2 regions of the Streptomyces sp. NPDC000878 genome follow, and region 1 is predicted to be linked to the other one. Evidence: riboswitches for the same ligand, from Rfam matches in the RefSeq annotation. Region 1 holds a riboswitch; the other holds the start of a gene.
What was found. Region 1 has a riboswitch for cobalamin ahead of ACWDR4_RS10655 (ribonucleoside-diphosphate reductase subunit alpha). Riboswitches for the same ligand answer to the same signal wherever they lie in the genome.
Positions count from the first base shown of each region.

Region 2: it holds a riboswitch for cobalamin, as region 1 does, so the genes downstream of both, metE (5-methyltetrahydropteroyltriglutamate--homocysteine S-methyltransferase) here and ACWDR4_RS10655 (ribonucleoside-diphosphate reductase subunit alpha) in region 1, are expected to answer to the same signal.

Region 1 is NZ_JBSFMT010000008.1:182,119-187,755, forward strand. Features, by position in the region: gene ACWDR4_RS10630 (carbon starvation CstA family protein) at 1-429, shown strand, start outside; gene ACWDR4_RS10635 (YbdD/YjiX family protein) at 404-601, shown strand; gene ACWDR4_RS10640 (DUF3311 domain-containing protein) at 707-991, shown strand; gene mctP (monocarboxylate uptake permease MctP) at 988-2,616, shown strand; gene ACWDR4_RS10650 (GNAT family N-acetyltransferase) at 2,806-3,309, shown strand; cobalamin riboswitch at 3,387-3,526, shown strand; gene ACWDR4_RS10655 (ribonucleoside-diphosphate reductase subunit alpha) at 3,653-5,637, shown strand, end outside.
Region 2 is NZ_JBSFMT010000003.1:82,127-87,763, forward strand. Features, by position in the region: gene metE (5-methyltetrahydropteroyltriglutamate--homocysteine S-methyltransferase) at 17-2,335, opposite strand; cobalamin riboswitch at 2,489-2,712, opposite strand; gene ACWDR4_RS03985 (APC family permease) at 2,765-4,717, opposite strand; gene ACWDR4_RS03990 (hypothetical protein) at 5,072-5,200, shown strand; gene ACWDR4_RS03995 (hypothetical protein) at 5,194-5,328, shown strand; gene kdpF (K(+)-transporting ATPase subunit F) at 5,573-5,637, shown strand, end outside.

The DNA of each region.
Region 1 (5,637 bases):
ATTCCGCTCGCCTGGGACGCGACGGTGACCCTCACTGCCAGCTGGCAGAAGGTGTTCTCCAGCGATCCGCGCGTCGGCTTCTTCAAGCAGCGGTCCGTCTACCAGGACGGCATCGACCGGGGCGAGGTCCTCGCGCCGGCCAAGAGCATGGACGACATGCACACCATCGTCACCAACTCGACGGTGGACGGCATCCTGGCGGCCGTACTGGCGATCCTGATCGTCGTCGTGATCGTGGACGCGGCCCGGGTCTGCGTCCGGCATGTGCGCCGGCCCGCCCTCTCCACGCTGAGCGAGGCGGCGTACGTGGAGTCGAAGATCGTCGCTCCGGCCGGGCTGATCCCGACCAGGGAGGAGCGCGAGGAGGAGAGGGAGGAGGAGCGCCGTGCGGTCGTCGGCAGTGCTGCGCCGGGCTCGTCGGGCGATTAGGGGGGTGCGCTCGTACGTACGGGAACTGACCGACGAGTCGGCGTACGAGCGGTATGTCGCGCATGTCCGGGAGGGGCACGGGAAGGAACCGGTGCCCACCCGGCGGGAGTTCGAGCGGATGCGTACGGACCGACAGGAAAGGGACCCCCGGCAGGGGTTCCGCTGCTGCTGATATCCGTTATGCGGACGGGGGTTCCATAAAGCGAAAGCGTCCCCTAGATTTCCTGCGCGTTGCACAAGTGATCACAGGGAATCGGTGAGGGGACGGAGCCGCGACATGCCAGAAGCGCCTGAAGTGAGACAACCAGGGGGAGAGCAACCGGTGGTGACACCGGTTCGTGTCGTCATCGGGCTCTGCCTCTTCGTGCCTTTCGTGGCCATGCTGTGGGTCGGCTCGTACGCGAGGATCGAACCGACCCTCATCGGCATACCGTTCTTCTACTGGTACCAGATGCTGTGGGTGGTCATATCCACCGCGCTGACGATGACCGCGTACCAGCTCTGGCAGCGTGACCAGCGTGCCCGCAAGGCGTCGGCCCAGGGCGGGGGTGCGTCCGCGTGAACGACGGCGTGAACGGCGTGGCACTCGCCGTCTTCATCATCTTCTTCCTGGCCGTCACGGTCGTCGGCTTCATGGCCGCGCGCTGGCGCAAGGCCGAGAACGAGAACAGCCTCGACGAATGGGGCCTGGGCGGCCGGTCGTTCGGCACCTGGGTCACCTGGTTCCTGCTCGGCGGCGACCTGTACACGGCGTACACCTTCGTGGCCGTACCGGCGGCGATCTACGCGGCGGGCGCGGCCGGCTTCTTCGCGGTGCCCTACACGATCCTCATCTACCCGCTGATGTTCGTGTTCCTGCCCCGCCTGTGGTCGGTCTCGCACAAGCACGGGTACGTCACCACCTCGGACTTCGTGCGCGGCCGGTTCGGCTCGAAGGGGCTGTCGCTGGCGGTCGCCGTCACCGGGATCCTGGCGACGATGCCGTACATCGCGCTCCAGCTGGTCGGCATCCAGGCCGTACTGGACGTGATGGGCGTCGGCGGTGGCGAGGACACCAACTGGTTCGTCAAGGACCTGCCGCTGCTGATCGCCTTCGGTGTGCTGGCCGCGTACACGTACTCGTCGGGGCTGCGGGCGCCCGCGCTGATCGCGTTCGTGAAGGACGCGCTGATCTACCTCGTCATCGGGGTCGCGATCATCTACATCCCGATCAAGCTGGGCGGCTTCGACGAGATCTTCAAGGCCGCGGGCGACGCCTTCTCCCAGACCAACCCGGCGACCGGCAACCCACGCGGCGCGCTCGCTCCCGGCGAGGCCTCGCAGTGGACGTACGCCACGCTGGCGCTCGGCTCGGCGCTCGCGCTGTTCATGTACCCGCACAGCGTGACGGCGGTGCTGTCCAGCCGCAGCCGTGACGTGATCCGCCGCAACTCCACGATCCTGCCCCTGTATTCGCTGATGCTGGGCCTGCTCGGGCTGTTGGGCTTCATGGCGATCGCGGCCGGAATCAAGGTCACCAACGGGCAGTTGGCGATCCCGCAGCTGTTCGAGAACATGTTCCCGGCCTGGTTCGCGGGCGTGGCCTTCGCGGCGATCGGCATCGGGGCGCTCGTCCCGGCGGCCATCATGTCCATCGCGGCGGCGAACCTGTTCACCCGGAACATCTACAAGGACTTCCTCAAGCCCGACGCGACACCGGAGCAGGAGACGAAGGTCTCCAAGCTGGTCTCGCTGGTGGTGAAGGTGGGCGCGCTGGTCTTCGTCCTGACCATGGACAAGACGGTCGCGATCAACTTCCAGCTGCTGGGCGGCATCTGGATCCTGCAGACGTTCCCGGCCCTGGTCGGCGGCCTGTTCACCCGCTGGATGCACCGCTGGGCCCTGCTGGCCGGCTGGGCGGTCGGCATGCTGTACGGCACGCTGGCGGCGTACGGGGTCGCTTCTCCGACGCAGAAGCACTTCGGGGGTAGTTCGAAGGAGATTCCGGGGATCGGGGAGATCGGGTACATCGGGCTGACGGCGTTCGTGCTGAACGTGGTCGTGACGGTGGTGCTGACGTTCGTGTTGAAGGCGCTGAAGGCGCCGGAGGGCTTGGACGAGACGAAGGCGTCGGACTACACGGCGGATGCGGGTGATCCGGGGGTGGTGGTGGAGTTGCCGCCGGCTACTGCGGGGGCCGTGCACTGACGGCTCCGCCGGGTGCGTAGTTCGTTTGCCGCGGGCCGGTGGGGGCTTGTCGCGCAGTTCCCCGCGCCCCTTAAGGGGCGCGACAGCGCACGCGACTTCACCGGAACCGCCCATGCGACGGGGCGCGACGGCGGGCCGCCGGTCAGAATCCGGCGGCCCGTTGTCGTACCCCTCCGGCACACTCCACTCATGGACATCTTGATCAGGGAGGCCCTTCCCGAGGAGTACGAGGTGCTCGGGGAGATCACCGCGCAGGCCTATCTCGGGGACGGGCTGCTCGACTTCGGGGAGAGTGACGGGTATCTCGTCGAGCTGCGGGACGTCGGGAAGCGTGCCGCCGCTGCCGAGGTGCTGGTGGCGGTCGCCGACGGGCGGCTGCTCGGCGGCGTGACCTTCGTGCCGGCCGGCGGACCCATGTCCGACATCGCGCGCGAGGGCGAGGCCGAGATACGGATGCTGGCGGTCGCGGGGGAAGCACGCGGCCGGGGTGCCGGGGAGGCGCTCGTGCGGGCCTGCGTCGAGCGCGCACGGGCCGTCGAGGGGTGCGTGCGCGTCGTCCTGTCGACCCAGAGCACCATGCGCGCCGCGCACCGGATCTACGGGCGCCTGGGCTTCGTACGCGCCCCGGAGCGCGACTGGAAGCCGATTCCCGACCTCGACCTGAGCCTGCTCGCCTACGAGCTGACGCTCTGACAGCACCGGTCCCTCAACCCTCCGAAGCCGACACGACACAACATGTGGGGGTGCTTCCAGGGCCCGGCACAAGATGTATGCTCATGCTCGCTGTCGCCGCAGGGGAATCCGGTGCGAATCCGGAACTGTCCCGCAACGGTGTACACGCGTGCATTCGTGCCCTCTTGCGGCTGTGCGCGTGTCCAGTCCGAGGACCTGCCGACGGTGTGCCCGGCCGACCGGTCCGGGCGCCTGACGTCCGGGCCTCGTGGAGTGGGCCGGTGGACGCGCGCGTACCCGTAAGGCGTCCGTGTGCCCCGCTGCCCTCCGCCAGGCCCCGTGCCGAGCGAGGGAGAGCCCCCACGTGACCATCGCGCCAGCCGAACCGGCTTCAGCGACCCCAGTGGCCCGAGTCGAGACGGACGGTCCCGGAACCGCGCTGCTGCGGACCCTGACCGAGCTGACCGCCGACCTCCCCGACGCCGACCCCGGCCGGGTCGCCGCCGCCGCGTTGCGCGGCCGGTCCTCGCGGGCCGACGAGTCGGAACTGCGCGAGCTGGCCACCGAGGCGGCGGCCGGCCTCATCTCCGAGGACCCCGCCTACTCCCGCCTCGCCGCCCGGCTGCTGACCGTCAGCATCGCCGCCGAGGCCGCCTCGCAGGGCGTCACGACCTTCTCGGAGTCGGTCGCGGTCGGGCACCGGGAGGGCCTGATCGCCGACCGCACCGCCGAGTTCGTACGGCTGCACACGGACCGGCTGAACACCCTGATCGACGTCGACGGGGACGATCGGTTCGGGTACTTCGGGCTGCGTACGCTCCACAGCCGGTACCTCCTGCGCCACCCGATCACGCGCCGGGTCATCGAGACGCCCCAGCACTTCATGCTGCGCGTCGCGAGCGGACTGGCGGAGGACACTGCGCTTGATTCAAAGACGGGCGTCCGTGCGTTCGAGGAAGTCGCCGCGCTCTACCGGCTGATGAGCCGCCTCGACTACCTCCCCTCCTCCCCCACCCTCTTCAACTCCGGTACCCGGCACCCCCAGATGTCGTCCTGCTACCTCCTCGACTCCCCGGTCGACGAGCTGGACTCCATCTACGACCGCTACCACCAGGTCGCCCGCCTCTCGAAGCACGCCGGTGGCATCGGGCTGTCGTACAGCCGGATTCGCTCGCGCGGGTCCCTCATCCGGGGCACCAACGGGCACTCCAACGGCATCGTGCCGTTCCTGAAGACGCTGGACGCCTCCGTCGCCGCCGTGAACCAGGGCGGCCGGCGCAAGGGTGCCGCCGCGGTCTACCTGGAGACCTGGCACTCCGACATCGAGGAGTTCCTGGAGCTGCGCGACAACACGGGTGAGGACGCCCGCCGTACGCACAACCTGAACCTCGCGCACTGGATCCCCGACGAGTTCATGCGCCGGGTGAACACGGACGCGCTCTGGTCGCTCTTCTCCCCCGCCGACGTGCCCGAACTGGTCGACCTGTGGGGCGACGAGTTCGACGCCGCCTACCGCAAGGCCGAGGCCTCCGGGCTCGCCCGCAAGACCATCCCGGCCCGTGATCTGTACGGCCGCATGATGCGTACCCTCGCGCAGACCGGCAACGGCTGGATGACCTTCAAGGACGCGGCCAACCGCACCGCCAACCAGACGGCCGAGCCGGGCAACGTCGTCCACTCCTCGAACCTGTGCACCGAGATCCTGGAGGTCACGGACGACGGGGAGACGGCGGTCTGCAACCTGGGCTCGGTCAACCTCGGCGCGTTCGTGGTCGACGGGGACATCGACTGGGAGCGGCTGGACGAGACGGTCCGCACCGCCGTCACCTTCCTCGACCGGGTCGTCGACATCAACTTCTACCCGACCGAGCAGGCCGGCCGGTCGAACGCGCGGTGGCGTCCCGTCGGGCTCGGCGCGATGGGCCTCCAGGACGTCTTCTTCAAGCTGCGCGTCCCCTTCGACTCGCCCGAGGCCAAGGCCCTCTCCACGCGGGTCGCCGAGCGCGTCATGCTCGCCGCGTACGAGGCCTCCGCCGCCCTCGCCGAGCGCAACGGCCCGCTGCCGGCCTGGGAGAAGACCCGTACGGCCCGTGGTGTGCTCCACCCCGACCACTACGACGTCGAGCTGAACTGGCCCGAGCGCTGGGCGGCACTGCGGGAACGTATCGCCGCGACCGGGATGCGCAACTCCCTGCTCCTGGCGATCGCGCCCACCGCAACCATCGCCTCGATCGCCGGTGTGTACGAGTGCATCGAGCCGCAGGTGTCCAACCTGTTCAAGCGCGAGACGCTGTCCGGCGAGTTCCTCCAGGTCAACTCCTACCTGGTGCAGGAGCTGAAGGACCTCGG
Region 2 (5,637 bases), on a different contig from region 1:
ACGGAGGGGCCTGGCGTCAGGACGGGGAGATCTCCTCACGGACCGTGCGGGCGGCGGCGACCAGGTGTTCCAGGGAGGCGCGGGTCTCGGGCCAGCCGCGGGTCTTCAGGCCACAGTCGGGGTTGACCCAGAGGCGCTCGGCGGGAATCGCCTCGAGGCCGGTACGGAGCAGTTCGGCGGCCTCCTCGGTGCTCGGGACGCGCGGGGAGTGGATGTCGTAGACGCCGGGACCGGCCTCGCGCGGATAGCCGTGGGCGGCGAGTTCGCGGGCCACCTGCATGTGGGAGCGGGCGGCTTCCAGGCTGATGACGTCGGCGTCGAGGTCGTCGATCGCCTGGACGATGTCGCCGAACTCGGCGTAGCACATGTGCGTGTGGATCTGGGTGTCCGGACGGACGCCGCCGGTGCTGAGCCGGAACGCCTCGGTGGCCCAGGCGAGGTAGGTGGGATGGTCGGAGGCCCGGAGCGGCAGTGTCTCGCGCAGGGCGGGCTCGTCCACCTGGATGACCGAAGTCCCGGCCGCCTCAAGGTCGTTGACCTCGTCGCGCAGGGCGAGGGCGACCTGGCGGGCGGTGTCGCCGAGCGGCTGGTCGTCCCGGACGAAGGACCAGGCCAGCATGGTCACCGGTCCGGTCAGCATGCCCTTGACCGGGCGCGAGGTGAGGGACTGGGCGTACGTCGTCCAGCGCACCGTCATCGGCTCGGGACGGGAGATGTCGCCGGCCAGGATCGGCGGGCGGACGTAACGGGTGCCGTAGGACTGCACCCAGCCGTGCTGCGTGGCGAGGTACCCCGTCAGCTGCTCGGCGAAGTACTGGACCATGTCGTTGCGTTCGGGCTCGCCGTGGACGAGGACGTCGAGGCCCGTCTTCTCCTGGAAGGTGATCACCTCGCCGATCTCCGTCCTGATTCGATCCTCGTACGCCGCCTTGTCGATGCGGCCCGTCCTCAAGTCGGCGCGGGCGGTGCGCAGTTCGGCGGTCTGCGGGAACGAGCCGATGGTGGTGGTCGGCAGCAACGGCAGGCGCAGGTGCGCGCGTTGGGCGGTGGCGCGTTCGCCGTAGGGCTGGGAGCGGCGGGCGTCGGCGTCCGTGACGGCGGCCGTGCGGGCTCGTACCGCGGGGTCGCGGGTGATGGGCGATGCGGCGCGTGCGGCCAGGTCGGCGCGGTTGGCGGCCAGTTGGGCGGTGATGGCGACGGTGCCCTGGGCGAGCCCCCTGGCGAGGGTGACGATCTCGGTCGTCTTCTGGCGGGCGAAGGCCAACCAGCGCAGGATCTGCGGCTCGATGTCGCGTTCGGCGGCGGTGTCGAGGGGGACATGGAGCAGGGAGCAGGAGGCCGACACGTCGACCCGGTCGGCCAGACCGAGGAGGGTGCCGAGGGTGGACAGCGACTTCTCCAGGTCGTTGACCCAGATGTTGCGGCCGTTGACGACCCCGGCGACCAGGCGCTTGCCGGGCAGGCCGCCCACGGCCGCGAGCGCGTCCAGGTTGGCGGCGGCGGAGTCGGTGAAGTCGAGTGCCAGTCCTTCCACAGGCGCCTTCGCGAGGACCGGCAGAGCGTCGCCGAGCCGGTCGAAGTACGAGGCGACCAGCAGTTTCGGCCGGTCGGTGAGGGCGCCGAGGTCGCGGTAGGCGCGGGCGGCGGCGTTCAGTTCGGCCGGGGTGCGGTCCTGGACGAGGGCGGGCTCGTCGAGCTGCGCCCACTCGGCGCCAGCCGCCCGCAGGTCGGCGAGGACCTCGGCGTACACGGGCAGCAGTCGGTCCAGGAGCGTCAGCGGGTCGAAGTCGGCGGCGACACCGGGCGCGGGCTTGGCCAGCAGCAGATAGGTGACGGGGCCCACGAGGACGGGGCGGGCGGCGAGGCCCAGTGCCAGGGCTTCGCCCAGTTCGGCGACCTGCTTGGCCGAGTCGGCCGTGAAGACCGTGCCCGGGCCCAACTCGGGGACCAGATAGTGGTAGTTGGTGTCGAACCACTTGGTCATCTCCAGCGGCGCCACGTCCTGCGTACCCCGCGCCATCGCGAAGTAGCCGTCCAGCGCGTCGGCGTCGACGGCGGCGCGGTGGCGTTCCGGGATCGCGCCGACCATGACGGAGGTGTCCAGGACGTGGTCGTAGTACGAGAAGTCACCGGTCGGGACCTCGTCGATGCCGGCGTCGGCGAGCCGGCGCCCGTTGGCGGCGCGCAGGTCGGTGGCGGTGGTGCGGAGGGCGTCGGCGCCGGTGCGGCCCTTCCAGTAGCCCTCGATGGCCTTCTTCAGTTCCCGGTTCGGGCCCTGACGGGGGTAGCCGTACACGGTGGACCGTGCTGCCGCGGCTGCGGACTTCGCTGTCACGGAAATCTCCTTCGCGAGATATCTCCCTGGGATCCCGGGACGGGACGAGGAGCGCGAAGGGAACGACACACCGGGCGGACGCACGACGGCCGTCCCACCGGATATGTACGCCGACCCGCCCACGAGGTCACCGGGATGTCCACGCACGAGTGCTTCGTACGCGGGCAACGGGCAGGTCTTCGGACTCGCGAGCACGCCCTCCGTTTCGGAGGACACCTACTGGCCGTCGCTTCCCAGACCCTGTTCACCGGATCCAGTGCGTATGACGGCGGTCGTTCTCGCTCACCGCTGCGGGGCAGTCCCGGATTCCCACCGGGTTCCCTCTTACGACGCATCCCGCCTGGCGGACGGGGCGAACCAGCTGCACGGGCCAGCCTACGGGGCAGTCCCCGAGCGGGGGAAGCCGGGGCGCGCCGCCACCCCCGATCCTCAGCCGGTGTGCACGCGAGGGCGGCGGGCCCGGTCGGGTTCCGCCTCGCGCAGGACCTCTCGGGTGACGGGGGCGACCTCGCCCTGGCCGAAGAGGAAGAAGCGGAGGAAGTTGGCGAAGGGGTTGCCCTCGGTCCACTCGAAGTACATGTGCGGGGTGCAGCCGGTCGAGTCGCGGACATGCAGGAGCAGCGCGGCCAGGGCGTTGGGGATGGAGGCGGACTCCAGGGTCAGGACGCGGTAGCGGTGGTGGAGCACCTCGCCGCGTACGGTCAGACCCGCCTCGAACTCGGAGGGGTCGGTGACCGTGACCTCGACGAAGACGAAGTCCTCCTGATCGGGCATGTCGTTGTCCTGCCGGATCTGCTCGATCTTGTCGCGGTACTCGGCGTTGTCGCGCTGGTCGGGCTCGTTCGCGATGAAGCGGATCTTGCGGCTGGCCATGTCCCGGATGAATCGTTCCGCCATGTCGTCCAGCGACACGCTCGTCACGCGCAGCTCGAAGGCGCGGGCCAGCCGGGAGAGCAGCGAGACCAGGATGATGCCCGCGATGAAGCAGGCGCCGATCTTCACACCGTCCGGGCGTTCGATGACGTTGACGACGGTGACGTAGAGGAACACCGCCGAGATGACGGCGAAGCCGATCGTCCAGTTGCGCTGGCCGGCCTTGCGGGCGGCGATGGTCACGGCGATCGCCGCCGAGCTGATGAGCACCAGCACGCCGGTGGCGTACGCGCCGCCCTGCGCGTCCACGTCCGCGTCGAAGATCCAGGTCACCAGGAAACCGATGAGCGTGAAGACGATCACCATGGGGCGCACGGCGCGGGCCCAGTGCGGGGCCATGCCGTAGCGGGGGAGATAGCGCGGCATCAGGTTGAGCAGGCCGGCCATCGCGGAGGCGCCCGCGAACCACAGGATCGCGATCGTCGACACGTCGTAGACCGTGCCGAAGGCGCTGCCCAGGTACTCGTGCGCGAGGAAGGCGAGCGCACGGCCGTTGGCCTGGCCGCCCGACTCGAACTCCTTCTCCGGGATCAGCAGGGTGGTGATGAAGCTGGTGGCGATCAGGAAGACGCTCATGATGACCGCGGCGGTGGTCAGCAGCTTCTTGGTGTCCCGGATACGGCCCTTGGGGCTCTCCTCGGTGTCGCTGTCGTCGCCCCTGACGTGCGGCATCACCGCGACACCGGTCTCGAAGCCGGAGAGGCCGAGCGCGAGCTTCGGGAAGACGATCAGCGCCACGCCGACCATGACGAAGACGTTGCCGTGTTCGGCGGTCAGGGCGGTGGACCAGTCGGTGATCACATGGCCCTCGGTGGCGACGTGCCACAGGCCGACGGCGACCACCACGACGTTCAGCCCGAGATAGACGGCGACCAGGGCCACCGCGACACCGATCGCCTCCAGGAAGCCCTTGAGGAAGACCGCGCCCAACAGGGCGACCAGGATCAGGGTGATCAGCACCTGCTTGTCGTGCAGCGCACTGGTCAGATGCGGGTTCTCGACCAGGTGGGTGGAGGCGTCGGCGGCCGAAAGGGTGATGGTGATCAGGAAGTCGGTGGCGGCGAAGCCCAGCAGGGTCAGGACGAACAGCTTGCCCTGCCAGAAGGAGAGCAGCCGTTCCAGCATGGCGATGGAGCCCTCGCCGTGCGGGCTCTCCTCGGCCACCCGACGGTAGACCGGCAGCGCGCCGGCCAGGGTGACGATCACCAGCACGATCGTCGCGATCGGGGACAGCAGTCCGGCCGCGAGGGCCGCGATGCCCGGCTGGTAGCCGAGAGTGGAGAAGTAGTCGACACCGGTCAGGCACATCACCCGGTACCAGCGCTGGCCCTTGTGGGCCGGTTCCGGCTGGGCGTGCGGCCCGGTGTGGCCGGCCGGCTTGCCCATGTCGGACAGACCTTCCAGCATCCATGCACGTAGACGCCGCTGTGGTCGTTCTGTGGTGGCCATCGGCGTGCTCCTGGTGCGTGGTTCGGCGCGGGGTTCGGGCCATCACGCGGACGGCCGCACCAGCGTAAGCAGAGAGTGACGTCCGGGCCCACGGGAGAGTGCTCCGAGCGCGTCAAGACTCCGTTAAGAGCTGCCGGGCCTGTGTGTCCCCGCATGCCGACGGGGCCCTCCCCCTGACGCGCGCTCCCGAGTCGTGCCGGTCACACCGGCGTCAAGGCCCCGTCAAGGTACGGGGATTCCGCGCGAAGAAGGCGCAAGGAACGGTCGATCGACGCGCCCGGCGGACAGAACCTCGGCGGACCCGCGCATCGCCTCCCCGCGTGCGCGGGCCCTTCGTCCAAGGAGCACGTGTCCATGCCTGTCGTCACCATCGAGCCGGGGCCGGCCCCCGCCGCGGAACCGCCCGACCCCCTGGACACCGGTGACCGCCATCGGCTGACCGCCGTCACCGGTCTCGCCGCGCTCTCCTCGTCACCGTGCTGATCCCGGAGACGGAACCGGAACGGCTGTGGCAGCGGCTGCTGCAGAACCAGCGGGGCGGGGTCGTCGCGCACGCCGTGCGGCGGGAGACGGACGCGGTGATCTGCCGGCTCCGCTTCCGGCTGCCGTGACCCGGGTCACCGGCCCTCACACCGGTACGGATCAGGGCCGTAAGAGACCCGTCAAAGCCGTGGGTACCGCCGTATGGGAGCCGTCAACGGAGGGTCCGATCCGGCCGTAGAAGAGCTTTCCTCTAATCGTCCCTGTTCACCGAACCTCACTCCAGGAGTTCGCGATGGCCGATCTGGCCTTCGTCGTCGTCACCATCGCGGGTTTCGCGCTGGTGGCACTCGTCGCCAAGGGGGTGACGAAGCTGTGACCGCCGAGAACATCGTCGGCCTCGTCGTGGCCGTCGCCCTGCTGGGTTATCTCGTCCTCGC